3 regions of the Frigoribacterium sp. CF331 genome follow, and region 1 is predicted to be linked to each of the others. Evidence: predicted binding sites of a transcription regulator. Region 1 holds the regulator's gene; each other region holds the start of a gene.
What was found. The regulator HrcA, encoded in region 1, represses chaperone genes, less so after heat shock. The targets are predictions, from matches to a motif close to TTNGCACTCGNNNNNNNCGAGTGCNAA.

Region 1 (10,405 bases):
TCGCGGTCGCGCCGGGCAGCGCCTTCGGCCGGAGCGGCGAGGGGTGGATCCGGGTCTGCCTCGCCTCGTCGCCCGAGGTGATCACCCGGGGGCTCGGCAAGCTCCCGGCTCCGGGCGACCCCCGCCGAGATCCGGGGGTCAGCCCCCTGGGTCCCGCGTCGGGCCGTTCCTAGGCTCGGAACATGACGAACCGACCCGTCCACGCCACCGTCCCGACCACCGTCCGCTCGCCCCTGGCCGTCTGGAGTCTCGTCCTCGGCCTCGCCTCGATCGGCTTCGGCTTCACCTTCGTCGTCCCGATCGCCGGCCTCGTCCTCGGCGTCCTGTCGCGTCGTCGCGAGCCCGAGGGGCGCACGATGGCCCTCGTCGGCATCGTGTCGTCCGTCGTGATGCTCGCCGGCACCCTCGTCGCCCTCGCGATCGGCGTCGCCGTCGTCGGTGGGGCCGGCCTGCTCGCGCTGATCCCCGGCACCGCGGGCTGACCCACGGGGCCAGGCCCGCGCCTCCCGCCCGTGCCGCGCCTCCCGCCGGCCCGCGCCTCCCGCCGGCCCGCGCCTCCCGCCCGCGCCGCGCGTCCGGCCCCGGGGCCGACGCACGATGCGTCGGCAATTCCCCCTCGCCGTCACGACGGGCGGGTGGGACCGAGGAGGCGCGGTGCCGGTGGTCACACCCGGCAGGAGTCGCCGACGCCCCACCCCGCACGGCGCGCCGTCCGATCCGGCCCCCCGGCATGGGAGAATCGAGCGGTACCCCCGCCCACCACCCCAGAGGATCGTGTGAGTCCCCAAGCAACCCGCGCACTCGAGCCGGCGTCGACCGAGCCCGAGTCCCTCCGCAACTTCTGCATCATCGCGCACATCGACCACGGCAAGTCGACCCTCGCCGACCGCATGCTCGGCATCACCGGCGTCGTCGAGTCGCGGGCGATGCGGGCGCAGTACCTCGACCGCATGGACATCGAGCGCGAGCGCGGCATCACGATCAAGAGCCAGGCCGTCCGCATGCCGTGGGAGCGCAACGGCGAGACCTTCGCGCTCAACATGATCGACACCCCCGGGCACGTCGACTTCAGCTACGAGGTCTCCCGATCGCTCGCCGCCTGCGAGGGAGCGATCCTGCTGGTCGACGCGGCTCAGGGCATCGAGGCCCAGACGCTGGCGAACCTCTACCTCGCGCTCGAGAACGACCTCGAGATCATCCCGGTGCTCAACAAGATCGACCTGCCCGCGGCCGACCCCGACAAGTACGCCGCCGAGCTCGCGGGCCTGATCGGCGGCGACCCCGCCGACGTGCTGCGGGTCAGCGGCAAGACCGGCATGGGCGTCGAGGACCTGCTCGACCGGGTGGTCGACCGCATCCCGTCGCCCGTCGGCGTGAAGGACGCCTCGCCCCGCGCGATGATCTTCGACTCGGTCTACGACAGCTACCGCGGCGTCGTCACCTACATCCGCATGATCGACGGCACGCTGCACCCGCGCGAGAAGGTGCAGATGATGTCGACCAAGTCGACGCACGAGATCCTCGAGATCGGCGTCTCGTCGCCCGAGCCCGTGCCCAGCCAGGGGCTGTCGGTGGGCGAGGTCGGCTACCTCATCACCGGCGTGAAGGACGTGCGCCTCTCGAAGGTCGGCGACACGGTCACGACGTCGGCCAAGCCCGCGACCGAGGCGCTGAGCGGCTACACCGAGCCCCTGCCGATGGTCTTCTCGGGTCTGTACCCGATCGACGGCAGCGACTACCCCGACCTGCGTGAGGCCCTCGACAAGCTCAAGCTGTCCGACGCGGCGCTGGTCTACGAGCCCGAGACCTCGGTCGCCCTGGGCTTCGGGTTCCGCTGCGGGTTCCTCGGGCTGCTGCACCTCGAGATCGTCACCGAGCGTCTCGAGCGCGAGTTCGGCCTCGACCTCATCACGACGGCGCCGAGCGTCATCTACGAGGTCACGACCGAAGACAAGAAGACCGTGACGGTGACGAACCCGAGCGAGTTCCCGGGCGGCAAGATCGCCAGCGTGAGCGAGCCCATGGTCAAGGCGGGCATCCTCGCGCCGAAGGACTACGTCGGCGTGATCATGGAGCTCTGCCAGCAGCGACGCGGCACGCTGCTCGGCATGGAGTACCTCGGCGAGGACCGGGTCGAGATCCGCTACGCGATGCCGCTCGGCGAGATCGTCTTCGACTTCTTCGACAGTCTCAAGTCGAAGACGGCGGGTTACGCCAGCCTCGACTACGAGCCCATGGGCGACCAGGAGGCCGACCTGGTGAAGGTCGACATCCTGCTGCAGGGCGAGCAGGTCGACGCGTTCAGCGCGATCGTGCACCGCGACAAGGCCTACGCCTACGGCGTGCTGATGACCGGCCGACTGCGCGAGCTCATCCCCAGGCAACAGTTCGAGGTGCCCATCCAGGCCGCCATCGGTGCCCGCATCATCGCCCGCGAGAGCATCCGCGCCATGCGCAAGGACGTCCTCGCCAAGTGCTACGGCGGTGACATCTCGCGCAAGCGCAAGCTGCTCGAGAAGCAGAAAGAGGGCAAGAAGCGCATGAAGACCATCGGCCGGGTCGACGTGCCCCAAGAGGCCTTCATCGCCGCGCTGAGCGGTGACGTCGAGAAGAAGGACAAGAAGTAGGCCATGCGCCGAGCCACCCACACCGAGACCCGCACGACCTACGGCGAGGTCGGGGCCACGCAGGCTCCCGACCTCATGCAGTACCCGCCGAAGGGGTTCAAGCCGGCCGAGTACCGGGCCCGCGTCGGTCACGGCGACGCCCGGTTCGCCGCGGCGTGGATCGCCACCATGACCTGGCAGATCCAGGAGCGCAGCGGCATCAGCGTCCGCGTCGACAGCGTGCCCTCGGCCGACGAGAGCGAGTACACGCCCGTGCAGTTCGACGAGCACGGCCAACCGGTCGACGCGGCCGAGTGGGCGGCCGCCCGTGACGAGTCGCGCTACGCGCCGGACGGCACGCCGTTCCTGACGGCGGGTACGACGGCCACGCTCGGCATCGAGGCTTACGGTCGCACGGTCGAAGCGCCGGTGCGCGTCGTCTACGTGATCGACGAGCCGAAGCGAAAGGGCTTCGCCTACGGCACCCTCGACGGGCACCCCGAGTGCGGAGAGGAGTCCTGGATCGTCGACCAGACCGACGACGGCTCGGTCTGGCTGTCGATCCGGTCGTTCTCGAAGCCGTCGAGCGCGAAGTGGCGCCTCGTGGCGCCGTTCCTCCGACGCACCCAGGCGCAGTACACGAAGCGGTACCTCCGGGCGCTCAGCCTCAACGAGAAGGGCGAGCAGACGGACGAGGTCGTCGTGGTCGAGGACACCGAGGCCGGGGTCGGCGACCCGCGCGGCGACGAGCGGCCCCCGACCGGGCCGCGCGGCGACGCCGCCGGGACCGGCGCCTGACGGTGCCCGGAGCCCTTCCCCTCGGCGACCCCGCACCGGTCGACGGTCGCCTGCCCGAGAGCGTCGCCGTCGGTGCCGACGCCCGCCACTTCGGCGTCTACCTGCACGTCCCGTTCTGCCGGGTGCGCTGCGGGTACTGCGACTTCAACACCTACACCGGCGACGAGCTGCGCGGCGCCCGTCGCGACGACTACGCCGGGCAGGCCGTCGCCGAGATCGAACTCGGGGGCCGGGTGCTGCGCGAGGCGGGGCTGCCACGGCGGAGCGCCTCCTCGGTGTTCTTCGGCGGGGGCACCCCGACGATGCTGCCGTCGGGCGACCTCGCGTCGATGCTGCACGCGACGGTCGACACCTGGGGGCTCGAGCCGGGCGCCGAGGTGACGACCGAGGCGAACCCCGACTCGGTCGACGCGCTCTACCTGCAGCAGCTCGCCGACGCCGGGTTCACGCGCGTCAGCTTCGGCATGCAGTCGGCGGTGCCCAGCGTGCTGGCCACCCTCGAGCGCACGCACGACCCCGAGCGCATCCCGTTCGTCGTCCGTTGGGCGCGGGACGCCGGGCTCGACGTCAGCCTCGACCTCATCTACGGCACGCCCGGCGAGACCCTCGACGACTGGCGCCGGTCGCTCGACGTCGCGCTCGAGCAGCAGCCCGACCACCTGTCCGCCTACTCGCTCATCGTCGAAGAGGGCACGAAGCTCGCCCGCCAGATCAAGCGGGGCGAGGTGGCGACGCCCGACGACGACACCGCCGCCGACATGTACGAGCTCGCCGACGCGCGGCTCGCCGAGGCGGGTTACGACTGGTACGAGGTGAGCAACTGGTCCCGGGGTCCCGAACACCGGTCCCGTCACAACCTGGCCTACTGGCAGGGGCACGACTGGTGGGGCGTCGGACCGGGTGCGCACAGCCACGTCGGCGGGGTGCGCTGGTGGAACGTCAAGCACCCGGCCGCCTACCAGCAGCGCATGGCCGCGGGCGAGTCGCCGGCCGCCGGACGCGAGACCCTCGACGACGAGACGCGCCGCGTCGAGCGCGTCCTGCTCGGCGTGCGCATCCGCGAGGGCCTGCCGACCTCCGAGCTCGACGACGACGGCCGTCAGGCCGTCGCCGGGCTCATCGCCGACGGCTGGGTCGAGGGTCGTCCGGCCCTGCGGGGTCGCGTCGTCCTGACGCGCGAGGGTCGCCTCATGGCCGACGCCGTCGTCCGGCGCCTGCTGCCCGACTGACCGGCCCGCCGCGTCGGGTCCCCGCCGGCCCCGAGGCGCACGTGGGGGAGGCAGGGGCCCGGGGGCGTCGGCCGAGAACACAGGAGGCGCGGGCCGAGAACGCAGGAGGCGCGGCTCCCGGGGGAGTCGCGCCTCGCGTCGTGCCCGTCCGGGCCGGTGGACCGTCTACTTGATGAACTCGATGGTCAGCGGGTACTTGTACCACTGGCCCTTGTTCGCCGCGACGGCGGCGATGATCGAGAAGACGACGACGAGGATCGCCGCGATCAGCGCCAGGAGGCCGCCGATGAGGATGATCGAGAGGATCGCCGAGACCACGTACACGATCGCCATGGTGATCTGGAAGTTGAGCGCGGTCTTGGTGTGCTCGCGGACGAACGGCCCGCGGTCCTTCAACACGAGGTAGCCGACGAGCGCGGGGACGAAGGCGAACAGGATGCCGCCGAGGTGGACGAGGGTCGCCCAGAGCTTCTCGTCCTCGGGGCGCATCGGCTGCACCGGCTGCGGCTGGGAACCGCCTTGCTGGCCGTAGCCTTGCTGGCCGTAGCCGCCCTGCTGGCCGTAGCCCTGGCCGGGCTGCGGGCCGTTCGGCTGGGCGGGAGGGGTGTCGGTCATGGCTGCACCTGTTCCGTGAGTGTCGTGCGGGTCGTCCCCGCCACCCTAGGGCAGGCGGGCGCGGCGCGAGTAGGCCGGGCGACGGAGGTGTCGTACGATTGGCAGTCCGGCACGACGAGTGCCAGGCCCGGTCGCCCGGAGGTGGACGACCCGGGGGGCGTCGAGCGAAGAGAGGTGCGGCATGGTCTCCGAACGCGGTCTCGAAGTGCTGCGCGTCATCGTGCACGACTACGTGGCCTCGCGCGAGCCGGTGGGGTCGAAGTCCATCGTCGAGCGTCACCAGTTCGGCGTCTCGGCCGCGACCATCCGCAACGACATGGCCCTCCTCGAAGAAGAAGAGCTCATCGCCGCCCCGCACACGTCGTCGGGCCGCGTGCCCACCGACAAGGGCTACCGCCTCTTCGTGAACCAGCTCGCCGACCTGCGTCCGCTGAGCGCGGCGCAGCGTCAGGCCATCGAGACCTTCCTCGGGGACTCCACCGACCTCGACGAGGTGCTCGGGCGGACGGTCCGGCTGCTGTCGCAGCTGACCAACCAGGTGGCCCTCGTGCAGTACCCGACCTTCTCCCGCGCGCGCGTGCGCCACGTCGAGCTGGTCAGCCTCGGCGACGGCCGCGTCATGACCGTGCTGATCACCGACAGCGGGCAGGTCGAGCAACGGGTGGTCGACATCCGCACGACCGTCGACGAGTCGTTCCTGTCCGAACTGCGGGCCGCGATCAACGCCGTGATCGGCGGTCGTCCCCTCGGCGAGGCGTCCGCCGCCCTCGCCGACCTGCCCGCACGGTTCCGACCCGACCTCGCCGCGGTGGTCGGCGTCGTCGTCGCCAGCCTGACCGAGCAGATCGCCGCGGGGCGCCAGGACCGTCTCGTGATGGCCGGCGCCGCGAACCTCGTGCGCACGGGTGACGACTTCAGCGGCGACCTCTATCCGGTGCTCGAGGCCATAGAAGAGCAGGTGGCCCTCCTGCGGCTCTTCGGCGAGATGCAGCTCGACGCGGTCGACGTGGCCGCGAGCATCGGCCGCGAGAACGCCTCGTTCGGGCTGTCGCAGGCCTCCGTCCTGGCCAGCGGCTACTCGACCCAGGGCAGCGAGGTCGCCAGGCTCGGCGTCCTCGGTCCGATGCGGATGGACTACTCGACCAACATGGCGGCCGTCCGTGCCGTCGCCCGCTACCTGTCGTCGCTGCTCGCCGAGCGGTAGACCACGATCGCGGCCCCGGCCGCCCCACGACCCCACCCCGTCCCGGTTCGCCGGGCCCGGCCCCGCCGGGACACCACCACACCACACCAGAGGCAGACGAGAACAAGTGGCAGATCATTACGACGTCCTCGGAGTCGACCGTCAGGCGACCCCGGAAGAGATCAAGAAGGCGTACCGCAAGCTCGCCCGCGAGCTGCACCCCGACGTCAACCCGAGCCCCGAGGCGTCCGAACGCTTCAAGGACGTCACGCACGCCTACGACGTCCTCAGCGACCCCCAGCAGCGCGAGCGGTACGACCTCGGCCCCCAGCCCGGCTTCGGCGGCGGCGGGAACGCGGCGGGCTTCGGCGACATCTTCGACGCGTTCTTCGGCGGCGGCGGCGGCCAGGGGCAGCGCCAGGGGCCGCGGTCGCGGCGCGAACGGGGACAGGACGCCCTGCTCCGGCTCGAGGTCGACCTCGACGACATCGTCTTCGGCACCCAGCGCGACATCGAGGTCGACACGGCCGTCCTCTGCGACACGTGCAGCGGCTCGTGCTGCGCGCCCGGCACCTCGCCCCAGACCTGCGACATCTGCGGCGGCTCGGGCCAGATCCAGCGCACCGTCCGCTCGCTGCTCGGCAACGTGATGACCTCGAGCCCCTGCGGCACCTGCCGCGGCTACGGCACGGTCATCCCGAACCCCTGCCCCACCTGCCAGGGCCAGGGCCGGGTGCGTGCACGTCGGTCCATCCCGATCGACATCCCCGCCGGCGTCGACACCGGGCTGCGGTTGCAGCTGCCCGGTCAGGGCGAGGTCGGCCAGGCCGGCGGACCGAACGGCGACCTGTACCTCGAGGTCAAGGTGCGTCACCACGACACCTACAGCCGCAACGGCGACGACCTGCTGGCGACGCTCGAGGTGCAGATGGCCGACGCCATCCTCGGCACGTCGACCACGCTCACGGGCCTCGACGGCGAGATCGAGGTCGAGATCAAGCCCGGCACGCAGAGCGCCGACATCATCACCGTGAAGGACCGTGGCATCACGCGGCTGCGGGGCACCGGACGCGGCGACCTCAAGATCGGCGTGCAGGTCGTCACCCCGACGAAGCTCAGCCACAAGGAGCGCGAACTGATCGAGAAGTTCGCCTCCGGTCGACGGTCGCCGGCACCCGAGCTGTCGCACTTCCAGCAGGGTCTGTTCGGCAAGCTGCGCGATCGCTTCCTGAACTTCTGACCGTGGCGCACTTCTACCTGGTCGACGGGCTGACCGACGCCGGGGCGGGGTCGACCGTCGAGGTGACCGGTTCCGAGGCGCGACACGCGGTCACGGTCAGCCGCGTCCGGGTGGGCGAGGCGCTGACCCTCGGCAACGCCCGGGGGCTGGTCGTGCAGGGCGAGGTCGTCGAGGCGGCACCCGACCGTCTCGTGCTCCTCGCGACGCGGGTGGTGCGCCACGACCGTCCGTCGACCCGCCTCGTCCTCGCCCAGGCCCTGGCCAAGGGCGATCGCGACGAGCTCGCCGTGCAGGCGGCGACCGAGCTCGGCGTGGACGAGATCGTCCCGTGGGCGGCTGCGCGGAGCGTCTCCCGCTGGGAAGGCCCCAAGGTCGCCAAGGGGCTGACCCGGTGGTCGTCGATCGTCCGCGAGGCGACCAAGCAGTCCATCCGTCCGTGGGCACCCGAGGTGACGGGGCTCGCGACGACGAAGGCCCTGGCCGCGCGCGCCTCCCGCGATCTCGTCCTCGTGCTCGAACCGTCGGCCGAGCAGGCGCTGACGGCCGTCGACCTGACCGCAGGAGGCGCGGTGCCCGACCGGGTCGTCGTGGTCGTCGGCCCCGAGGGCGGGGTGTCGCCCGCCGAACTGCTCCTGCTCGCTGAGGCGGGCGCCCGCCCGGTCCGCCTCGGGGACGCCGTGTTGCGCACCTCGACGGCCGGGCCGGCCGCCCTGTCGGTGCTGAGCGCGCGCCTGGGTCGGTGGTGAGCCACGGGCCGGTGGGCCGTCGGAGGTCGCTGTCGGAGGTCGTCGCTACGATGGGCAGCATGTCAGAGCCCACCGTCTTCAGCCGCATCGTGGCGCGAGAGATCCCCGCCGACATCGTGTTCGAGAGCGACACGGTCGTCGCGTTCCGCGACATCGCTCCTCAGGCGCCCGTCCACCTGCTCGTGGTGCCCAAGACCGAGGCCTACCGTGACGTGGTCGAACTCGCCGCCGGCGACCCGGCGCTGCTGGCCGAGATGGTCGCGACGGCGTCGCGGCTCGCCGCCGACCCGGCCGTCTTCGGGGAACACTCCGGGGCTGAGTTCCGTTTGATCTTCAACACCGGCGCATCCGCCGGCCAGACCGTGTTCCACGTGCACGCCCACGTGCTCGGCGGACCCCTCCAGGAAGGCACCCTTGCCCACTAGCGACACGAACGCCACCGGCCCCTCGACGTCGTCGGGCGACGACGTCCGACGCGTCGACGTCACCGTCGACGGCGTCGCCATGGTCCAGCTGCTGGGCCCGCAAGACCGGCTGCTGCGCGCGGTCGAGAAGCAGTACCCCGAGGTCCGCGTCCTCGTCCGGGGCAACGAGGTCACCCTCGAGGGCCCTTCGGGCGACGTCCGCCGGGCCGAGGGGCTCGTGGCCGAGCTCGTCTCGATGGTCCGCGGCGGCCACGACCTGGGGCCCGCCGAGGTCGCGACGTCGGCCAGGTTGCTCGACTCCGGCCAGGGCAGCCCCTCCGAGGTCTTCGGCCAGCCGATCGTCACGAGCCGGGGCAAGGGCGTGCGCGCCAAGACGGCGGGTCAGAAGGACTACGTCGACGCGATCGACCGGCACACGATCACCTTCGGCATCGGCCCTGCCGGCACGGGCAAGACCTACCTCGCGATGGCCAAGGCGGTCCAGGCGCTCCAACGGCGCGAGGTCCAGCGCATCATCCTCACCCGACCCGCGGTCGAGGCGGGCGAGAGGCTCGGCTTCCTGCCGGGCACGCTGACCGACAAGATCGACCCCTACCTCCGGCCGTTGTACGACGCGCTGAACGAGATGATGGACCCCGAGATCGTCCCCAAGCTGCTGGCCGCGGGCACGGTCGAGGTGGCACCGCTGGCCTACATGCGCGGACGCACGCTCAACGACGCCTTCGTGGTGCTCGACGAGGCCCAGAACACGACGCCCGAACAGATGAAGATGTTCCTGACCCGCCTCGGCTTCGGCTCGCGCATGGTCGTCACGGGTGACGTCACCCAGGTCGACCTGCCGACCGGGGCGAGCGGCCTGCAGCTCGTCACGACGGTCCTCGGCGACATCGACGACATCCACTTCGCCCGCCTGACCAGCGACGACGTGGTGCGCCACACGCTCGTCGGTCGCATCGTCGACGCCTACACGACGTACGACGCCGAACGTCAGGCACAACAGCACCGACGCCACGAGGCCGCGCAGGCCCAGGCCGAGGGCACCGATCGTGCCGAGCGTCGGGCCGGGGTGCCGCGTGACCGCCTGCCCAAGAGAGGAACCCGGTGAGCATCGAGGTCGCCAACGAATCCGCCGTCGAGGTCGACGAGGCCACGATCCAGCGCCTGGCCACGTTCGCCCTCGACCAGATGCACGTGCACCCCGAGGCCGAGTTGGCCGTCGTGTTCGTGGACGAGGCCGCGATGGAGCAGCTGCACGTGCAGTGGATGGACGAGCCCGGCCCGACCGACGTGCTGAGCTTCCCCATGGACGAGCTGCGTCCGGGCACCGAGGACGAACCGACTCCCGCCGGCCTGCTCGGCGACATCGTCGTCTGTCCGCAGGTCGCCGTGGCGCAGGCCGCCACGGCGGGGCACAGCCCCCTCGACGAGATGCTGCTGCTCACCTGCCACGGCATCCTGCACCTCCTCGGGTTCGACCACGCCGAGCCCGACGACGAACGCGAGATGTTCGGCCTGCAGCGCGAGATCCTCGCGGCCTTCGCCGCGGCCGACGCGAGCCGGTGA
Region 2 (10,405 bases), 1.4 Mb from region 1:
TCGTCGTCGAGCTGACCAACATCTGGCTGCCCGGCGACTTCAAGTACGCGACGGCCCTGCTGATCCTGATCCTGATCCTCGTGTTCAGGCCACAGGGCATCTTCGGTCGAAAAGAACGAGTGGGCTAAGGGGCAACGACCATGTACTTCATCGAACTCCTGCGGGCGCTGAGCGCCGAGGCCCTCGCGCCCACGACGGCCGCCTTCGCCATCGCGGCGATCGGCCTGAACATCCACTTCGGCTTCACCGGCCTCATCAACATGGGCCAGGCGGCCTTCCTGCTGCTCGGCGCCTACGGCTTCGCCATCTCGATCAGCAACGGGCTGCCGCTCGGGCTCGCGGTGATCATCGCCCTGGTCTGCTCGCTCGTCTTCGCGCTGATCCTCGGCGTGCCGACCCTAAAGCTGCGGGGGGACTACCTCGCGATCGTGACCATCTGTTCGGCCGAGATCATCCGGTACGTCGGCCGGTCGAGCATCTTGACCGACACCACGGGTGGCTCGAACGGCATCCCGGGCGCCTCGTACCGCGAGGCGTTCACCGCCCTGTCGCCGTTGCCCGACGGCCAGACCACCATCCTCTGGTTCACGTACGACAACAACGGCGTGAGCGGCTGGTGGATCCGCATCGTCGGCTGGAGCATCGTCGCCCTGCTCTGCCTGCTGGTGTTCCTGCTCAGCCGCAGCCCGTGGGGCCGCGTGCTGAAGGGCATCCGCGAGGACGAGGACGCCGTCCGCAGCCTCGGCAAGAACGTCTACTCGTACAAGATGCAGGCACTCGTGCTCGGCGCCCTGATGGGATCGCTCGCCGGCATCATCTACGTGCTGCCGAGCTCGGTGCAGCCGGACAGCATGGGGCGCTCGATGACCTTCTTCATCTGGACGGCCCTGCTGCTGGGAGGCGCCGCGACGGTCTTCGGCCCGGTGCTCGGAGCGATCCTGTTCTTCGTGACCCGCCTGCTGGTGCGCACCCTCGCCGGCGACTTCATCCCGTCGAGCATCATGAACGGCCAGCAGGCCGAGCAGTTCTCGTACGTCCTCGTCGGCATCGCCCTCATGCTGCTGATCATCTTCAGGCCACAGGGCATCCTCGGAAAGAAGAAGGAGTTGGCGTTCAGTGTCTGACACCTCGAGCACCACCACGAGCACCACCGCCAGCGGCAGCACCCGGCCCCGACGCGAGGGCTACGACTACGACCGCACGGTGCTGCGCTCGAAGCTCGCCACCGTCGAGAAGATCCCGGGCTCGGCGAAGCCGGACCCCATCCTGACGGTCGACAACGTCGTGCGTCGCTTCGGCGGCATGACCGCCGTCGACGTCGGACACGTCGAGGTGCAGCGCGGTGCCATCACGGCGCTCATCGGCCCGAACGGGGCCGGGAAGACGACGTTCTTCAACCTGCTGACCGGCTTCGACAAGGCCTCGTCGGCCCCCACCGCGTTCAAGCGCAGCGGCGCGGGGGTCGCGAAGTGGGTCTTCGAGGGCAAGGCCATGGGCAACGTGGGCGCCGCCAAGGTCGCCCGCTCGGGCATGGTGCGCACCTTCCAGCTCACCAAGGCGCTGTCGCGCCTGACCGTCATGCAGAACATGCTGCTCGGCGCGAAGGACCAGCCCGGCGAGAACTTCTTCGTCGCGATCGTCGCGCCCCTCTGGCGCAAGCGTGAGCGAGAGATCGAGCTCAAGGCCGAGGAGCTGCTCAGGCGGTTCAAGCTGTTCGAGAAGAAGGACGACTTCGCCGGCAGCCTGTCGGGCGGCCAGCGCAAGCTGCTCGAGATGGCCCGCGCGCTGATGAGCGACCCGGCCATGATCATGCTCGACGAGCCGATGGCCGGCGTGAACCCGGCCCTGACCCAGTCGCTGCTCGGGCACATCCAGAGCCTGCGCGACGACGGCACCACGGTGCTCTTCGTCGAGCACGACATGCACATGGTCCGCCACATCTCGGACTGGGTGATCGTCATGGCCGAGGGCCGCATCGTGGCCGAGGGTCCGGCCGACACCGTGATGGACGACCAGGCCGTCATCGACGCCTACCTCGGCGCCCACCACGACACCGACCTGGGCGACGACTCGCTGCTCGACGACGCCACGCTCGAACAGCTCGAAGAAGAGGTGGCGCGCGAGGACGCGGCCCGCGCGGCCGAGGCGACCAGCGCCTCCTCGTCCGCGGGCGGCGTCGCGGGACGCGACCTGCCCGGCCACCCCGACCCCTCGACCCCGCAGGCCACGAACGCGGCCGACGACCAGCTGTCCGACGGACGGCAGAGCGGAGACAAGCGATGAGCACCGCACAGGACGGCGCGGGCGCCACCACGGCCCCCAAGCACCCGGGCACCGAGAAGTTCGCCGGCGTCGAGCCGGTCATGAACGCGACCGACCTCGTCGCGGGCTACCTGCCGGGCGTGAACATCCTCAACGGGTGCGACCTGGTCTGCTACCCCGGCGAGCTGATCGGCATCATCGGCCCGAACGGCGCCGGCAAGTCGACGCTGCTCAAGGCGCTCTTCGGGCAGGTCAGGATCCACTCGGGCTCGGTCACGCTCGGCGGCGCCGACATCACCAACCTCAAGGCCAACAAGCTGGTCGAGGCGGGCGTCGGCTTCGTGCCGCAGACCAACAACGTGTTCCCCTCGCTGACCATCGAGGAGAACCTGCAGATGGGCATGTTCCTGCGGCCGAAGAAGTTCGCCGAGCGCCTCGAGGTCATCTACGACCTCTTCCCCGTGCTCGCGGACCGTCGCGGCCAGCGCGCCGGGTCGCTCTCGGGCGGCGAGCGCCAGTCGGTCGCCATGGCCAGGGCACTGATGATGGACCCCAAGGTGCTGCTGCTCGACGAGCCGTCCGCCGGCCTGTCGCCCGTGCGCCAGGACGAGACGTTCATCCGCACCCGCCGCATCAACAAGGCCGGCGTCTCGGTCATCATGGTCGAGCAGAACGCGCGTCGCTGCCTGCAGATCTGCGACCGCGGCTACGTCCTCGACCAGGGCCGCAACGCCTACTCGGGCACCGGCCGCGAGCTGGCGGACGACCCCAAGGTCATCGAGCTCTACCTCGGCACCCTGGCGAAGGACGTCGAGGGCGCCTGACGCCCCCTGTGCCGCCCTGAGGCCCCGATCACGCCCCGGCGTGGTCGGGGCCTCGTGCGTGCGCCCGGCGGGTGCCGAGGCTGCGCACCGCGTGTCGTGCACCGCACCCGGTCTCGACGCGGTGCCGTGCACGAGACGCGGTGCGAAGGCGGGGACGCACCGGCGGGCCGCCCGGGACGAGGAGGCGCGGCACCGGGGACGCGGACGTCGCGACCGTCCTGGGGTCGCCCGCCGCGCCTCCCGGCCTCGAGACGCCGCGCCGAGAGGCGCGAGCCTGGCGCACCGCGTTTCGTGCACCGCACCCGGTCTCTACGCGGTGCCGTGCACGAGAGGTGGTGCGAAGACGGCGACGCACCGGCGACGCGGTGCCGTGCACGAGACGCGGTGCGATGCGGTGCGGGGCACGCCGAAGGGCCCGGCACGATGTCTCGTGCCGGGCCCTCGGATGGTGCGGGTGGTGGGACTAGCCGACCGAACCCTCGATGCCGGTCTGGTAGACGGGCTTGTTGTCGGCGTCGAACTGGTAGACGCCGATCGAGGCGGACGACGGGTCGTTGTCGTCGTTGAACGGTCCGATGCCCGAGGGGCCGGTGTAGTGGATGTCGTCACCGGCGTCGAGCGCGGTCTTGCAGTCCGCGAAGGTGGTGCACTCGGTGCCGCCGTTCGCGCCGGAGACCGCGGCCATGTTGGCCTGGATCGTCCCGGCGTCGGTGCCGCCACCGGCCTGGGCCGCGAGAGCGGTCAGGATGACGGCGTCGTACGACTCGGCAGCGTACGAGTAGTCGGCCAGAGCCTGTCCCTCGCTCTGCTGGTACCCGGCGGCGAGCTTGGCCTTGAAGTCGGCGCTCGCGTCGGCACCGGGGATCGTGCCCTTGGCGCCTTCCAACGTGCCGGGCTCGAAGTCGGCGCTGTAGTCCGCCGTGTTGCCGTCGGACATGTAGACCTTGCTCATGTCCCAGCCCTGGGCGACCAGCTCGGGGACGATCGACTTGGTCTCGTCGAAGGCGAGGATCACGATGGCGTCGGGGTCGGCGGCGATGGCTGCCGAGACCTCGGACGAGAAGGTGGTCTGACCGGGGGGGAACTCCTGGCCCTCACCGGTGCCGCCGTAGACGACGGTGCCGCCCGAGCTCTCGATCGACTCCTGCGTCGAGTCGCGGAGGCCGGTGCCGTAGGTGTCGTTGAAGACGAGGAAGGCCACGTTGGCGTTGCCGTCGGCGGTGATCTGCTGGCCGAGGGCCGAGCCCTGCACCGAGTCCGGCGGAGCGGTGCGGTAGTAGTACGACGAGTAGCCGCTCAGCGAGCTCGCCGTGTTGGCGGGCGAGATCTCGACGATGCAGTTGCTGGTGAGCTGGTCGACCACGTTGAGCGTGACGCTCGACGACTCGGCACCGAGCACGACGGGCACCTTGGCGTCGATCAGCTGCGTCGCCGCGTTGCTCGACACGGTCATGTCGTTGCTGTCACCCGAGTCGGTGCTGGTCGAGATCTCGGCCGGCTGGTCGAGGACGCCACCGGCGGCGTTGATGTCGCTGATGGCCTGGTTCGCACCGGCGATGGCGGGCGGGCCGAGGTAGGCGAGGGTGCCGGTCAGGGGCAGCATCGTGCCGATCGCGAACGGATCGGTGCTCGGCGTGCCGGCCTCGCAGCTCGCGGCCGGGTCGGTCTTGGCCGACGAGGACGCCGACGACGAGGCGTCGTCGGAGGGGGAGGCCGTCGAACAGGCAGCGAGCAGCACGGAGGCTGCGCCGGCGAGTGCCAGTGCTCGGAGGGCGGTGCTGGATCGGATCATCCGTGGAACCCTTTCGTGGACAGCGGCAGTGCAGCCCGACCGGTGGCGGTCGAACCTGCCGCGATTGGTCCGAAACTAGGGGTCGAATGTTTCTGGCGTGTGTTCTCGGCGTCAAAGTGACGTTTCGTTAGCCATTCGTGACTTTGCGAGGGAAGGTCGCTTCTAGACCGCGGGGGCTACGGCGGCCGGACGGCGCGACCGCCGCCCGGTGCGCACCATGTCGACCGTCAGCACGATCGAGGCGACCCAGACGATCGCGAAGCCGACCCAGCGCGTGAGCGACATGTGCTCGCCGAGCACGACGACGCCCACGACGAACTGCAGCACGGGCGCGACGTACTGCGTCAGGCCGACGGTGGTCAGGGGCAGCCGACGGGTCGCCGCGGCGAACAGCAGCAGGGGCACGGCGGTGATGACGCCGGTGCCCACCGTGGCGATCGTGTGCCCGACGCCCACCGTGCCGAGCACGACGCCGCCGCCCAGGCCCGTCACGTGCAGGACGATCAGGGTCGCGGCCGCGAAGGGGGCGATCCACAGGGTCTCGAGCGTGAGCCCGCCGACCGCGTCGACGCGACCGCCGACCTGCTTCTTGACCAGCCCGTAGAGCCCGAACGAGAACGCGAGCACGAGCGAGATGACCGGTGGCCGCCCCGCGCCGACCGCGATCACGAGGACGGCCACGGCGCTCAGCCCGACGGCCACCCACTGGGTCGTGCGCAGGCGTTCGCGCAGCACGACCACGCCGAGCAGCACCGTCACGATGGGGTTGATGAAGTACCCGAGGGCGGCCTCGACCACGTGACCGCTGAGGGTCGCCGAGATGAAGACCGTCCAGTTGACGACGATGAACGCGCCGGCCAACCCCATGGTGCCCACCACGCGGGGCTGGCGCAGCAGCGCGCCGAACGAGCGCAGGGCGCCCGTGACGACGAGCAGCACCGCGCAGAAGACGAGCGAGAAGAGCACGCGCCAGGCCACGATCTCGAACGGGCCGGCCGGTGCCAGCAGCAGGAAGTACACCGGCAGCACGCCCCAGAGCCCGTAGGCCCCCAGGGCGTAGGCGAGCCCCGCACCGCCGGCTCCGGCGACGCCGAGCCCCGGGGTCGGGGCGGCGGGGGACGAGGAGGCGCGGGTCGAGGTCACCTGGCGACTCTAGGTGGCTGCACCCACTGCACGGAACGCGAGGTCCTGCCACGGTGGATCGATCGACGGACGATCACGCCCGGGGACGGTCGATCGTCCGCCGGGAGGCCGCGGACACGACGAAGGCCCCTGCCTGGGCAGGGGCCTTCGGGGCGGCGACCGGTGGTCGCGGGCGACGGCCGGAGCCGCGCCGGGAACTAGCGGACGATGACCGCCAGGACGTCGCGAGCCGAGAGCACGAGCAGGTCTTCGCCGCCGTACTTCACCTCGGTTCCGCCGTACTTGCTGTAGATGACCTTGTCGCCGACGGCGACGTCGAGCGGCACGCGGTTGCCGTTGTCGTCGATGCGGCCCGGGCCCACCGCCACCACTTCGCCCTCTTGGGGCTTCTCCTTGGCGGTGTCGGGGATCACGAGGCCCGAAGCAGTGGTCTGCTCGGCTTCGACCTGACGAATGACGATGCGATCTTCGAGCGGCTTGATGCTGACCGACACGGGTGACCTCTTCTTTCTCGGTGCTACGAAAACATGGGGGCTGGCACTTGCCGGGGGCGAGTGCCAGAACAACTGTAGGACGAGACTGGCACTCGGTCAATCCGAGTGCCAACGGGTCGGGTCGCGTGCGTCACACTGGACGACATGGATTCCTCCGAGCTGCTCGAAGTCCTCTCACCCGAGGGGCTGCGGCTGCTCGACTCGCTGCCGGCGGGCGGTGGCACCGGCGACGACGTCGTCGGCACCGTGGCCGCGCTCCGCAAGCAGGGGCATCCGCCCGCCCTGGTGTCCGCGGTGCTGACCCAGGCGAGGCTCCGGGGCAAGGCCGCCGCCAAGTTCGGTGAGTTCGCGAGCCGCATGCTCTTCACCGAGGCCGGCCTCGAGCAGGCCACGCGCCTCCCGGTGGCCGCCCGGCACGCCGGCCGCTACGCCGCCGCCGGCCTCGGCAGCGTGGCCGACCTCGGGTGCGGCATCGGCGGCGACGCGATCGCCTTCGCCGCGCTCGACCTCGACGTGCTCGCGGTCGACCGCGACGAGGTCACCGCCGCGGTCGCCTCGTACAACCTCGCACCGTGGTCGTCGTCGCGGGTCGAGCACGGCGACGCCGCGACGACCGACCTCGGCGGGGTCGAGGGCGTGTTCCTCGACCCGGCCAGGCGGACGTCCGGCCACTCCGCGACGAAGCGCCTCGCCGACCCCGCCGACTGGTCCCCCGGCCTGGACGTCGCGTTCGGTCTCGCCGAGCGGCTGCCCACGGGCGTCAAGCTCGGACCGGGCGTCGACCGCGAACTGCTGCCGACCGACGCCGAGTGCCAGTGGATCTCGGTCGATCGCGACGTGGTCGAGGTGGGGGTGTGGTTCGGACCGCTGGCGCGGCCGGGGGTGGGCCGGTCCGCCCTCGTGATCGGCGCCTCCGGTGCGTCCGAGCTGACGGCGCCTGCCGACTCCGACGACGTGGACCCCGGCGACCTCGACGAGTACCTCTACGAGCCCGACGGTGCCGTCATCAGGGCACGCCTGATCGGCGACCTCGCCCGGTCGATGGACGCCCGCACGATCAGTCGCGACATCGCCTGGTTGACCACGGAGGCGCGGGTCGAGACCCCCTTCGCCCAGGGCTTCCGGGTCGTCGAGACCTTCCCGCTCGACGAGCGGACGCTGAAGCGCGAACTGCGGGCCCGCGGCATCGGCCGACTCGAGATCAAGAAGCGCGGGGTCGACGTCGACCCCGCGACGTTCCGCAAGCGCCTGTCGCTGCAGGGCACCGGGTCGGCGACGCTCGTGCTGACCCGCGTCGCTGGCCGGCACACGGCCCTGCTCTGCGAGCGCCTGGCCTGACGCGCGGCGGGACGGGACCGACCCCCGGCGTCCTGGTCCGGTCGCGCCCGGGTGCCGGTCGGCGTGCCGGGCTCAGGCGACGGTGCCCACCGGATCGGTCGGCCCGGCCAGCGGCTTGCGCCGCTTGAACTTCATCAAGGGCCGTTCGACCAGGTGCCAGCTCGCCGTCGCCAGGACGAAGGTGACCGCGAGCGAGACGAGGGCGAAGAGCGGGACTCCCCAGGCCGCCGCTCCTGCGGTCGCGAGCAACTGCTGCAGCGGGAAGCCGTAGATGTAGGTGCCGTACGAGATGTCGGTGCGGATGGATGCCCGCGGGTTCTTGATCGACGCACCGACCCCGAGGGCGAGGTAGGCGAGCGGGAGTGCGGCGACGAGACCGTAGTCGGGCAGGGCCGACGAGGCCAGGACGGCCACCCCGGCGAGGACGAGCAGCCAGGGCCGGACGGGGATGCTGTCACGCCAGCGGTACACGAGGGCGCCCGCGACGAAGACGATGCCGAACCGCGACCCGTTCGTCAGGTACCAGTTGTGCACCCCGCCGTAGGTGCTGGCCACCACGCCGAGGGTGCACAGCAGGTAGGCGGCGGGGAGGGCCCAGCGGGACCGCAGGAGGCCGACGACGCCCAGCAGCAGGACGCCGAGGTAGCAGGCGAACTCCCAGCCGAGGGTCCAGAGCGAGCCGTTCCAGGCTCCCTCGACCGGGGTGCCGAGGGGCGTGCCCGCGATGTCGTACTGCCACACGCGCAGGAGGCTGTTGCGCACGACGTACGACACGGCGTCGCCGACGAACCCGTCGGGGACGGGCGCGCCCCGGAGGAGCAAGGACACCGGGGCGAACACGGCGGCGGTGAGGACGAGACACACCCAGAACGCCGGGAAGATGCGGAGGACGCGGGCCCGGAGGAAGGCGACCACCCGAGGGGTCCTCGACCAGGACATGACGATGAGGTAGCCCGAGATCGCGAAGAACACGTCCACGGGAAGGCGAGCGGCGAGCTGACGCGCCGGCTCGAAGCCGATGTCGTGCCCGGTCAGGGGGACCGAGTGCCAGACCACGACCGCCGCGGCCATGACGAGGCGGATCAGGTTGTAGGCGTTCCGCCGCGGGTCGAGGACGGCGCCGAGCGCGTCGGGCCGCGACGGACGGCGCGCCGGGTCGACGGCGGCGTGGTCGCGGGCTGGCGCTGACATCGATCCTCCGTGTCGCAGTCGGGTGCCGGGGAGGCCGGTTCGGGTGGGTGGCACGCCACGATAACCCGGATCGGACCGGAGGCGGCGCCGGTGCCCGCTCGTTCCGCCCCGGCATCACCCGTGCAGGCTGCGGCGCGGACGACGTCGGACACCACCCGACGGCGGCTCGGGAGCACGCCGTCGGACACGCCTCGACGGTCAGTAACCGCCGTAGTAGCCCGAGCCGGACGAGAACCCGGCGATCCAGAGGCCGAAGAGGACCCAGCCCAGGACGATCAGGACCACGCCGGCGTAGCCCACGACGAGGCCGGTCAGCCAGAAGCCGCGGGCATGACGCTCGCGTGACGCGCCGAGGTGGCCCAGGACGACGCCGGCGATCGAGAGGACGATCGAGAGCCCGAAGGTCAACGGGGCCAGCACGAGGCCGGCGATCGACCCGATCATCGACAAGAGGCTGAGCAGACGCGGGGGCTGGGCCGCACCGGCCGAGGCGTAGGGCGGGTAGGGCGAGCCGTAGGGCTGCTGGCCGTACGGGGCGCTGCCGTACGACTGCTGACCGTACGGCTGCTGGGCGTACGACTGCTGCCCGTAGGGCTGCTGCCCGTACGCCTGCTGACCCTGGGGCTGGTGGCCGTAGGGCGGCTGACCGGGCGCCTGTCCTGCGCGGGCCGGTTGTTGACCGTAGCCCTGCTGTTGACCGTAGCCCTGCTGCGGACGGTAGCCCTGCGGCGGACCGTAGCCCTGCGGTTGCTGGCCGAGACCCTGCCCGTGCCCGGCGGGCTGACCGTACGCGGCCTGAGGCTGCGTGCCGGGCTGCGCATACGGCGGCCGGGGCGGCTGAGGGGCACCGGGCGGAACCTGCCCCGGGCGGGACCGTTCGGGCTGCGGGTGGGCGGGAGCACCCTGCGGCGCACCGTACGGTGCCGAGCCCGTGGGCGGCACGCCGGCTCCGCCGTGGGTCGACGAGGCGGGCGGCTGCGACGGCGCCCCGGGGAAGGCGGTGGGCGGCAGGGGCGGCGACGAGGCGGCCGGGCCCCGGGCGCCCTCGGTCTGGCTCACGGGCGGGGCACCCGTCGCCGTGGGCGGGGTGGACGCCGAGGGCGCGCTCGGCGTCGAGGAGGGCTTCTCGGGGGTGGTGTCGTCGGTGGCCATGAGCTGCCTTTCGCGAGCGGTGGGTCGGTCGTGTCGTCGGTCGGTCCGGTCAGGGTCGGTCCGGTCAGGGTCGTGCCGGTCGCGACCGAGGATCACGAAAGGGTCCGCACCGTCGGCGCGGACCCTTTCATGCTAGCGACGACGCCGATGAGCGGCCCCTGGGAAGCCGCCACCCGACGCTGCGTCGGACTACGAGTTGTAGCTGCCGT
Region 3 (10,405 bases), 1.2 Mb from region 1:
CTTCAGCCTGATCGGCCCCAAGCGCTTCGACGCCCCGTGGAAGGAGATCGAGGCCCAGGGCTTCATCTCGCCGGCCTCGTGCTACGAGGTGCGGGTCGACCTGCCGCAGGAGGCGCGGCTCGAGTACGCCGCGTCGCCCGACGACGAGCGCTACCGGCTGGCCGCGACGGCCCCGGCGAAGCTCGACGTGGTCAAGCACCTCGTGGCGCGGCACGACGGCGAGCAGATCCTCGTCATCGGCCAGTACCTCGACCAGCTCGACGAGCTCGCCGAGGTGCTCGAGGCCCCGACGCTCACCGGCAGCACGCCCGTCGACGAGCGCGAACGGCTCTACCAGCAGTTCCGCGACGGCGACCTCAAGGTGCTCGTCGTCTCGAAGGTCGCGAACTTCTCGGTCGACCTGCCCGAGGCGACCGTGGCGATCCAGGTCAGCGGCTCGTACGGTTCGCGGCAGGAAGAAGCCCAGCGACTCGGCCGACTGCTGCGGCCGAAGAAGTCCGGGCTGCCCGCGTCGTTCTACACGCTCGTCAGCCGGGACACGGTCGACCAGGACTTCGCCCAGAACCGTCAGCGCTTCCTGGCCGAGCAGGGCTACAGCTACACGATCCTCGACTCGCCGGTGGTCGCGGCGTGAGCGACGGAGGGGCCACCGACCTGCCCCTGGGCGACGACGAGCTCTGGCGTGACAGCCTGCGCCGGGTCTTCGCCGCCGACCAGGCGCCGTTCGCGACGTTCGGCCCCCTCGTGGCCTCGCTCGACCACGACGCCATGGAGTTCCGCGGTCAGGTCGCCCGCTTCGCCGAGTGGGACCCGTCGGTGGTCGTCTCGGTCGCGCGCACGTACGAGGTGCAGGGCGGGCTGCACGCGGGCGCCACCCTCAGCGTCGTGACCTGGAGCCCCGACCCCGAGGTCATCGAGCGCAGCGACCTGCTCGCCGGCTCGCCGGTGAAGGACCACCTGTTCGCCGGCCTGAGCGCGATCGGCGCCACCGACGACGCCTCCGAGGCCCAGGTCGTCGCGGCCTCGGTCGAGGAGTTCCCCGGGTGGCAGATCACCCGCGCCTCGGGCTACACCGCCGTGCTCGAGCGGCGCGAGGGCGTCGACTTCACCTTGGCGGTGCCCGACGAGCTGCTCGAGCTCACGACGCGCGTCGCCCTGGTGCCGAACGTCGAGTGGGCCGGCCCCGACTCCTGACCCCGACGGCCGCCCGGCGTCCCGGCCGGACGAGGGTCTCGGCCAGCTGCGGTCTCGGCCGCCTGAGGGCCGACGCTCCGCCTGCTCGCGGGAGACGTGCCTCCCGCTCACAGGAAACACCGAGGAGGCGCGCAGATGATTGGGCGCATGAGTGACGGCCCCAAGATCCTGATCGTCGACGACGAACCGAACATCCGCGACCTGTTGACCACCAGCCTGCGCTTCGCCGGCTTCGCCGTGCGCGCGGTCGGCAACGGGGCCCAGGCGATCTCGGCGGTCCTCGAAGAAGAACCCGACCTGATCATCCTCGACGTGATGCTCCCCGACATGAACGGGTTCGGCGTGACCAAGCGACTGCGGTCGTCGGGCTACACGTCGCCGATCCTCTTCCTGACGGCGAAGGACGACACGGAGGACAAGATCACCGGCCTCACCGTCGGCGGCGACGACTACGTCACCAAGCCGTTCAGCCTCGACGAGATCGTGGCCCGCATCAAGGCGATCCTCCGTCGCACCATGAACGAGGACGAAGACGCGATCATCCGCGCCGGCGAGCTCACCATGGACCAGGACACCCACGAGGTCACCATCGGCGAGACGGCGATCGAGCTCAGCCCCACCGAGTTCAAGCTGCTGCGGTACCTCATGCTGAACCCCAACCGGGTGCTGTCCAAGGCCCAGATCCTCGACCACGTGTGGGAGTACGACTTCAACGGCGACGCCGGCATCGTCGAGAGCTACATCTCGTACCTGCGTCGCAAGCTCGACCAGTTCTCGACCGAGCCGATCATCCAGACCAAGCGCGGCTTCGGCTACATGCTCAAGGCCTCGAAGGCCTGACCGGCCCTCGCCCGACACGCGTCGACCGACGATGCCCGACCGCCCCGTGCGGTCGGGCATCGTCGTGTCGACCCCCAGCCGGCTCCGCTAACGTCTGACCCCATGCACGCACGCCTCTCGCAGTGGTGGAACGAGATCTCCATCCGCACCAAGATCACCGGCATCACGGTGACCCTGGTCACCCTCGGCCTCGTCGTCGCCGGCCTCGGCACGATGACCGTGCTCAGCACCTATCTGATGGGGCAGGTCGACACCTCGCTCGAGAACTCGGCCCGCAACCTGAACGGCGCGTTGATCGACGCGTCCGACTCTCGGTCGTGCACCGTGAACTTCGGCGGCCTGACCAGCAGCTACGTGGCCATCCTGGACGCCGACGGCGACCTGATCTGCGACACCCGCAGCCAGCTCTCGAGCTCGACGGACGCCCCCGTGCTGACGGGACTGGGCGTCTCGGGTGCCCCGATGGACGAGGCGTTCATCCGGTACAGCACCAGTCGCGACAACGAGTGGCGCCTCTACGCCCACCCCACGCAGCTGCAGTCGACCGACGCCCAGGGCACCGTGTCCCTCGTGCCCGCGACGATCGTCGCGGGCACGAACCTGGCCAGCACGAACGCGACGATCGGGCGCTTCGGCGGCATCTTCCTCGGCTTCGGACTCTCGGTGGTCGTCCTGGGGGCGGCCCTCACGCGCCTCCTGGTCACGTCGACCTTCGCCCCGTTGCGCGACGTCGAGGCCACGGCCGCCCGGTTCGCCGACGGCGACTTCACCCAGCGCCTCGACTCGACCACGCCCAACACCGAGGTGGGCCGCCTCAACCGGTCGCTCAACACCATGCTCAGCCGCATCGACAGCGCCTTCGACGACCGGGCCAAGACGATCGACCAGATGCGACGCTTCGTCGGCGACGCGAGCCACGAGCTGCGCACGCCCCTCGTGTCGTTGCGCGGGTACGCCGAGCTCTACCGCATGGGGGCGCTCACCAAGCCCGAGGACGTCGCCCAGGCCATGGACCGCATCGAGAAGGAGGCGATCCGCATGGGCGTGCTGGTGCAAGACCTCCTCGCCCTGGCCCGCCTCGACGAGTCGAAGCCCCTCGAGCTCGGCCCGGTCGACCTCGTGCAGCTCGCCAGGGACTCGGCCCTCGACACGATGGCGTCGAACCCGGACCGCGACATCGACGTGATCGTGCTCGAACCGGTCGTCGCGCCGTTCGAGGCACCGGTCGAGGGTGACGAGGCGACGGCCGACGGGCGCCTCCCCCAGGCCACTCCCCCGGCCGCGGTCACGACGCCCGCGGCGGGCACGCCACTCGGGGGTGCCGCACCGGGGGCGACGGGGCCGATCTCGTTCGCGGGCGCGACCCTCGCGCGCCTCCGGAGCCTGCGGGCCCGGGCCGTGCGCAACGGCGACACCGCCACCGCCGCCCAGCTGCAGGACGAGGTGCAGAGGTTCGAGGCGCCGGCGATCGTGCTCGGTGAAGAGAACAAGATCCGCCAGGTGATCACCAACCTGATGGGCAACGCGATGCGCTTCACCGAACACGACAGCCCGATCGAACTCGTCGTGCAGTCCGACCCGTCGCGCGGCGTCGCCACCGTCGCCATCGTCGACCACGGCGAGGGCATCCCGCCGCAGATCCGCGAGAAGATCTTCCAGCGCTTCTGGCGCGCCGACTCGTCGCGCACCCGCGACACCGGCGGCAGCGGTCTCGGCCTCGCCATCGTCTCGGGCATCGTCGCAGCCCACGGCGGCTCGGTCGACGTGGGCGACACCCCGGGCGGCGGAGCGACCTTCCGCGTCGCCCTGCCCCTCATGCCCGCCGACGTCTCCACCCCCGCCGAGCCGGTCACCACGAGCGCGACCGCCTGACTGCGAGCCGGCTCGCCTCGCGGCACCTCGCGGCTCGGCATCTCGCAGCTGGCCCGGCTCGCCCCATCGGCCGACCCCCTCGACCGGCGCAGAACCCCTGCCTAGGCACATCGCTCACCGCCGAACGCGGGGGTGCGACCCCGCGCGCACCAACCCACCCCCTCAGTCGGCGCAGAACCCCTGCCTAGGCACATCGCCCACCGCCGGACGCGAGGGTCGGACCGGGCGAGCGGGACGTCGCACCCTGGTCTCCCCGCGGCGTCGCGCATCCGGGCCACCCCACGACGCCGCACACCCGGAACGCCGAAGGGCGGCTCCCCCGAGGGGGAACCGCCCTTGTGCGTGTGCCCGGCGCGAGCCGGACGGTGCGGACTAGAAGTCCATGCCACCCGAGGGGTCGCCGGCCGGGGCCGGGTTCTTCTCGGGCTTGTCGGCGACGACGGCCTCGGTCGTGAGGAACAGACCGGCGATCGACGCGGCGTTCTGCAGAGCCGAACGCGTGACCTTGGCGGGGTCGATGATGCCGGCGGCCAGCATGTCGACGTACTCGCCGGTCGCGGCGTTGAGGCCCCAGCCGATGTCGAGCCCGCGGACCTTGTCGGCGACGACGCCGGGCTCCATGCCCGCGTTGAAGGCGATCTGCTTCAGCGGAGCGTCGATCGCGACGCGGACGATGTTCGCACCCGTCGCCTCGTCGCCCTCGAGCTGCAGGTTCGCCAGGGCGGTCTTGCCGGCCTGGATGAGGGCGACGCCACCACCGGCGACGATGCCCTCTTCGACGGCAGCCTTCGCGTTGCGGACGGCGTCCTCGATGCGGTGCTTGCGCTCCTTCAGCTCGACCTCGGTCGCGGCACCCGCCTTGATGACGGCCACGCCGCCGGCGAGCTTCGCGAGGCGCTCCTGGAGCTTCTCGCGGTCGTAGTCGCTGTCGGTCGCCTCGATCTCGCTGCGGATCTGACGGACGCGGCCGGCGATCTGCTCGTCGTCGCCGGCACCCTCGACGATGGTCGTCTCGTCCTTGGTGATGATGACCTTGCGGGCACGGCCGAGCAGGTCGAGCGTGGCGTTCTCGAGCTTGAGACCGACCTCTTCGGCGATGACCTGACCACCGGTGAGGATCGCGATGTCCTGCAGCTGGGCCTTGCGACGGTCGCCGAAGCCGGGGGCCTTGACGGCGACCGACTTGAAGATGCCGCGGATCTTGTTGACGACCAGCGTGGCCAGGGCCTCGCCGTCGACGTCTTCCGCGATGATCAGCAGCTGCTTGCCCGACTGGATGACCTTGTCGACGATCGGCAGGAGGTCTTTGATGTTCGAGATCTTCGAGTTGACGATGAGCACGTAGGCGTCCTCGAAGACGGCCTCCTGGCGCTCGGGGTCGGTGACGAAGTACTGCGACAGGTAGCCCTTGTCGAAGCGCATGCCCTCGGTGAGCTCGAGCTCGGTGCCGAAGGTGTTGCTCTCCTCGACGGTGACGACGCCCTCTTTGCCGACCTTGTCGATGGCCTCGGCGATGAGCGCGCCGATGGTGGGGTCGGCGGCCGAGATCGACGCCGTGGCGGCGATCTGCTCCTTGGTCTCGATGTCCTTCGCGTCGGCGAGCAGCTGGTCGGAGACGGCCTGGGCGGCCTTCTCGATGCCGCGCTTCAGCGAGATGGGGTCGGCGCCGGCCGCGACGTTGCGCAGGCCTTCGCGGACGAGGGCCTGGGCCAGCACCGTCGCGGTGGTCGTGCCGTCACCGGCGACGTCGTCGGTCTTCTTCGCGACCTCTTTGACGAGCTCGGCACCGATCTTCTCGAACGGGTCGTCGAGCTCGATCTCCTTCGCGATGGAGACGCCGTCGTTCGTGATGGTGGGGGCGCCCCACTTCTTCTCGAGCACGACGTTGCGACCACGCGGGCCGAGCGTGACCTTCACCGCGTCGGCCAGGATGTTCAGGCCACGCTCGAGGCCGCGACGGGCCTCTTCGTCAAAAGCAATGATCTTAGCCATGTGTGTTTTTCGTCCCTCCCGGACGTCATGAAGCAGAAGCATTGGCACTCACGTGTCGCGAGTGCCAGCAACGATTCTGGCACTCGCCCGATGAGAGTGCAAGTGACGTTCCGGGGCCTACGGACGCGAGCACGCCGCCACGGCGGACCGTGACGGCGTGCTCGGCGGGTGTCGACGCGTCGGGGCGCGCCGACGGGGTTCAGGCGAGTCGGACCGACTCCGCCTGGGGGCCCTTGTCGCCCGTGCCGACCTCGAAGACGACGGCCTGGCCCTCTTCGAGGACCTTGTACCCGCTCATGTCGATGGCCGAGTAGTGCACGAAGACGTCCTGGCCGCCCTCCTCGACGGTGATGAAGCCGTAGCCCTTCTCCGCGTTGAACCACTTGACGGTCCCGTTTGCCATGGTGTCGCTCCCCTTGCTGTGTACGTACGGCACGTGCGGTGTTGCCGGGCCGGGTCGTCGACGCAGTGACCTGCGCACCCGGACGGGGCAGCGTCACTCGTGCAGAACACCAGGTCGGCGAGCCGTGAGGGGCGACCAATCCCAGATGCTAGCGGCGAGAAAAGCCGAGATGAACAGGTCATCCGAGAAACACCCGCAAAAGGTGAGGAATCAACCCGTGATTAAACACGGGCGTAACACGGGAGGCGCGGCGAGGGCCCGACGGCACCCGCGCCTCCTCGGGTGGGCCGCCTCGACGGCCCGTCGTCAGGCGCTGTAGTCGGCCCCGAGGACGATCGTGACCGAGGCGCCGGGGAAGGCGTCGGTCAGCTCGACGTCCGCGATGCCGAGCTGCTGGGCCAACCCGAGCGCCACGGCCTCGTCGGCGGCCGACGAGTAGTAGACGGTCGAGGTCGAGACCCGCTCGCTCGCGTTGCCCTGCGTGCCGACGACCCAGCCCTCGGCCTCGAGGCGCTCCGAGGCGGCTCCGGCGAGGCCCGCCGTGGCCGTGCCGTTCAGGACGGTGACGGTGACCGCGGGGTCGACCTGCGACGGGTCGGTGAGCGGTGCGACCGACTCGCTGGCCGACGGGGTGGGCGTCGAGGTGGCCGTGTCGGTCTCGGCGGCCCCGGCCTCGGCCGTGCTCGACGACGAGGGGTTGACGAACTGGAAGCTGTCGTTGGCGACGCCGAGGTAGACGACCCCGGCCCCCACCAGCACGCCGGTCGCCAGGGCGGCCCAGGCGAAGGCGATCCAGCCGCCGCCCGGGCGCTTCACGGCCCGGTGCGCCCCGACGCGGTCGAGGTCGGCGGGGACGTCGTCGAACCGGTCTCGGTCGAATGCAGGCATGCGTGGGTCTCTCGTGGATCAGTGGGTCGGACCGAACGAACGGGTCGCTCGGGCGTCGCGGCGGGCGGCTCGCAGCCGCTGCAGGCGGCCGACGAGCATGGGGGCGTAGGCCAGTGCAGCCGGTCGGTCTATGAGCGAGTTGAGCAACTGCTGGTAGCGGACGGCCCCGAGGCCCAGCTCGCGCCGGATCGCGGCCTCGCGGGCACCGGCCGCCGCCGGAGCGCGCTGTTCGAAGTCGAGGACGGCGCGGTCACGCTCGGACAGCACGCTCGCGCGCACGTCGTCACCCGTCGCGTTCTCGTCCATCCTCGCAGCCCTCCCCTCGGTTCCGGGCCATCCTAGGGGCGGCTCCGTGGCCGATCGCGGAGGCCGGGCGCGTGGTCCGGCAACCCACGGGGCTCACGACACGAGGTGCAGGCGCGTCCCGTGCGCGTCGCCGACGCCGATCGCCCGCCCGTCCAGCGCGAGTGCGGCGAAGGCGTCCCCGGCCGGCACGCCCGGCGGCGCCTCGGCGACGACGTCGGCCAGCAGGTCGCGCCGCTCGTACGAGATCCACCGCGCGCCCAGCCGGCCGACCTCGTCGACGAAGGCCTGACGTCGCCGCCCCGGCAGGTAGACGAGCGTGCCCGTCGACACGACGACGAGCGTCGTCCCCTGCGGCGCCTCGGCGGCGAGGGCGGCGAGGCCGTCGACGGCGTCCGCCGCGACGAGCCGAGGAGGCGCGGTGCGGGCGAGCGCCACCGCCCGCCTGAGCAGGTCGTGCCGGTCGACGCGCTCGGGCGGCAGGAGCGTCTCGAGCCACGAGACCTGCTCCGCGTCGTCGACGTCCACGGGGTCGAGGTCGAGCCCCGCCCGCCAGACGACCTCGGGCAGCCGCCCCTCGGGGAGCGGCGGCGCGTCGACCCCGGCGACGACGTCGACCGCGAGCTGCACCGTGCTCGACGGGTCGCCCCAGGCGTGGTCGCCCGAGCGGTAGCCGTACCGGTCGACGCCGAGGCAGAGCCCCGCCGAGGCACCGACCTCGAGCAGCGCGACGGGGCCCGGCACCCGGGCCAGCGCGATCGACAGGGGGGCGCAGCGCCTCACGTCGTTGGTCTGGGTGAGGCGCCGGCCGAGTTCGGCCACGACGTCGTCGGAGCGGGCGAGCAACCAGGGCCGCAGCGTCGACCAGGGCCCGGGCGGCGCGCCCAGCCACCGACAGACCGCGAGGACGAGGACGGGCTGGCGCCGCGCCTCCTCGGCCCGGTCGACGACGGCGAGCGCCGCCGGGTCGCCGGCGACGCCCCGGGCCAGGGCGGCCTGCGAGGGCGAGCCCTCGCGCTCGAAGGCGAGGGCAGCGGCCAGGAAGCGCTCGGAGGTGCTCACCCCCGGAGTCTGGCAGCCCGGTGGGCGCCGGGAATCGCGCGACGCCGGATCGTGTTGGATGAGGAGTCCCGACAAGCGAGGAGATCATCGTGGCGTACAAGATCGAGAAGACCGACGAGCAGTGGCGCGAGGAGCTCGACGCCGACCAGTACTCCGTCCTGCGTGAGGCCGCCACCGAGCGTCCGTGGACCGGCGAGCTGCTCGACGAGAGCCGTGCCGGCACCTACGCGTGTGCCGCCTGCGGCGCCGAGCTGTTCAAGAGCGGCACCAAGTTCGACAGCGGGTGCGGGTGGCCCAGCTTCTACGAGTCGGTGAACCCCGAGGCCGTGCAGCTGATCGACGACGACAGCCTCGGCATGACCCGAACCGAGGTGCGTTGCGCGAACTGCGGCTCGCACCTGGGCCACGTGTTCCCCGACGGCTTCGGCACGCCCACCGGCGACCGTTACTGCATGAACAGCATCTCGCTCGACTTCAAGGCCGCCGAGTAGTGAGCACCGTCGCCGACGCCGCCCGGCGACGTCGGTCGCGGTCGAAGGTCACCGACGTCGCGCCGACGCACGAGCAGCTGCTCGACGCCGTGCGGTCGGCGGCGACGGTGGCCGACCACTCCGAGCTGCGCCCCTGGCGCCTGCTCGAGTTGCGGGGCGACGACCGCATGATCGTCGGTCGGTCCCTCGCCGAGGCGAGCGGGGCCGAGGGGCACGCCCGCGACAAGCTGACCCAGAAGGCGTTGCGGGCCCCGCTGATCGTCGCGGTCGTCGTGTCTCCGCGCGAGAGCCGCAAGGTGCCGTACTGGGAGCAAGAATCCGTGGCCTCGGGCGTCGCCCACCTGCTGTCGCTCGTGCTCGACGACGAGGGCTGGGGCGTCTTCTGGCGCACCGGCGTGTGGACCCGCACGCCCGAGGTGGCCGCGGCGCACGGTCTGCGCGACGGCGAGCAGCTGCTGGGCTGGCTCTACGTGGGCGGTCGCGACGACGACGAGGGCAAGCCGCGCAAGCTGCTCGACCCCGAACGGTTCGTCAGCACGCCGTCGTCGTGAGGTGACCCCGGCGCGTCGGCGCCCCCGTGCGGGACGCCGACCCGGTCACCAGGTCTTGTGGCTGTTGCCGATGACCGTGATGGGCAGCCAGAACGACCCGGTCATCAGCACGATGCCCGCGAAGAAGACGAAGGCGTTGGGCTCGCCGGTGCCGAACGAGTAGGCGAACAGGGCGAAGCTGACGAGGAGCAGGGCGAGCGAACCGAGCGCGGTCAAGATCGTGGACAAGGGGGGCTCCTCAGGTCGGTGCGTCGAACGGGCGCGGTGCGCTCCGTCTACTTCACCACTTCTCGCCCTCGGAGCGCCAATCCTGCACCGGCCGCACCCTTCGCGCCGGGGCGGGAGGCGCGGCCTGGGTAAGATGGGCACGCTCCGCCGGCCTGGCGCAATTGGTAGCGCATCCGACTTGTAATCGGAAGGTTACGGGTTCGAGTCCCGTGGCCGGCTCTGTTCCCCCATGACGCGGCCCGATCGCACCGGTCCGGCCCCGCTCAGCCCTCGAGGGCGACGAGCAGGTGACGCAGGCCGTCCGCGACGGCCGCGCGCGCCTCCTCGGGCAGGGCGGCGAGCATCGCCCGTTCGTCGGCGAGCTGGACCTCGAGCACCCGGTCGATCAGCCGGCGTCCGGTGGCGGTGGGGGCGACGAAGTAGCCGCGGTGGTCGTCGGGGTTCGCCGACCGGTCGACGAGGCCGGCCGCGAGCAGGCCCTTGACGCGCTTCGTGACGGCCGGCGGCGACAGCAGCGTCTCGTCGGCGAGCTGCGTGGGGGTCGTCGGGGCGTCGCGTCGGGTCAGGGCGGCGAGCAGGTC

Region 2: groES (co-chaperone GroES) is a predicted target of HrcA. The motif match lies at 6,601-6,627, and genes of this name have one in related genera.
Region 3: groL (chaperonin GroEL) is a predicted target of HrcA. The motif match lies at 5,940-5,966, and genes of this name have one in related genera.

What each region holds. Positions count from the first base shown of each region.
Region 1 covers NZ_CM173545.1:3,046,040-3,056,444, forward strand. Annotated here, with positions in the region: gene AC3CCI_RS14130 (pyridoxal phosphate-dependent aminotransferase) at 1-173, shown strand, start outside; gene AC3CCI_RS14135 (DUF4190 domain-containing protein) at 183-482, shown strand; gene lepA (translation elongation factor 4) at 777-2,627, shown strand; gene AC3CCI_RS14145 (DUF1990 domain-containing protein) at 2,631-3,404, shown strand; gene hemW (radical SAM family heme chaperone HemW) at 3,407-4,633, shown strand; gene AC3CCI_RS14155 (DUF4870 domain-containing protein) at 4,799-5,248, opposite strand; gene hrcA (heat-inducible transcriptional repressor HrcA) at 5,430-6,452, shown strand; gene dnaJ (molecular chaperone DnaJ) at 6,559-7,671, shown strand; gene AC3CCI_RS14170 (16S rRNA (uracil(1498)-N(3))-methyltransferase) at 7,674-8,417, shown strand; gene AC3CCI_RS14175 (histidine triad nucleotide-binding protein) at 8,477-8,842, shown strand; gene AC3CCI_RS14180 (PhoH family protein) at 8,832-9,947, shown strand; gene ybeY (rRNA maturation RNase YbeY) at 9,944-10,405, shown strand.
Region 2 covers NZ_CM173545.1:1,110,512-1,120,916, forward strand. Annotated here, with positions in the region: gene AC3CCI_RS05130 (branched-chain amino acid ABC transporter permease) at 1-128, shown strand, start outside; gene AC3CCI_RS05135 (branched-chain amino acid ABC transporter permease) at 141-1,124, shown strand; gene AC3CCI_RS05140 (ABC transporter ATP-binding protein) at 1,204-2,283, shown strand; gene AC3CCI_RS05145 (ABC transporter ATP-binding protein) at 2,364-3,086, shown strand; gene AC3CCI_RS05150 (ABC transporter substrate-binding protein) at 3,550-4,878, opposite strand; gene rarD (EamA family transporter RarD) at 5,041-6,021, opposite strand; gene groES (co-chaperone GroES) at 6,219-6,515, opposite strand; gene AC3CCI_RS05165 (class I SAM-dependent methyltransferase) at 6,660-7,853, shown strand; gene AC3CCI_RS05170 (acyltransferase family protein) at 7,926-9,044, opposite strand; gene AC3CCI_RS05175 (DUF4190 domain-containing protein) at 9,243-10,196, opposite strand; gene AC3CCI_RS05180 (DUF4190 domain-containing protein) at 10,386-10,405, opposite strand, start outside.
Region 3 covers NZ_CM173545.1:917,379-927,783, forward strand. Annotated here, with positions in the region: gene AC3CCI_RS04260 (DNA repair helicase XPB) at 1-634, shown strand, start outside; gene AC3CCI_RS04265 (hypothetical protein) at 631-1,194, shown strand; gene AC3CCI_RS04270 (response regulator transcription factor) at 1,342-2,034, shown strand; gene AC3CCI_RS04275 (sensor histidine kinase) at 2,137-3,906, shown strand; gene groL (chaperonin GroEL) at 4,279-5,898, opposite strand; gene AC3CCI_RS04285 (cold-shock protein) at 6,098-6,301, opposite strand; gene AC3CCI_RS04290 (LytR C-terminal domain-containing protein) at 6,608-7,189, opposite strand; gene AC3CCI_RS04295 (DUF3263 domain-containing protein) at 7,208-7,495, opposite strand; gene AC3CCI_RS04300 (DUF2332 family protein) at 7,589-8,554, opposite strand; gene msrB (peptide-methionine (R)-S-oxide reductase MsrB) at 8,644-9,045, shown strand; gene AC3CCI_RS04310 (nitroreductase family protein) at 9,045-9,596, shown strand; gene AC3CCI_RS04315 (hypothetical protein) at 9,642-9,824, opposite strand; tRNA gene AC3CCI_RS04320 (tRNA-Thr) at 9,971-10,043, shown strand; gene AC3CCI_RS04325 (MarR family winged helix-turn-helix transcriptional regulator) at 10,088-10,405, opposite strand, start outside.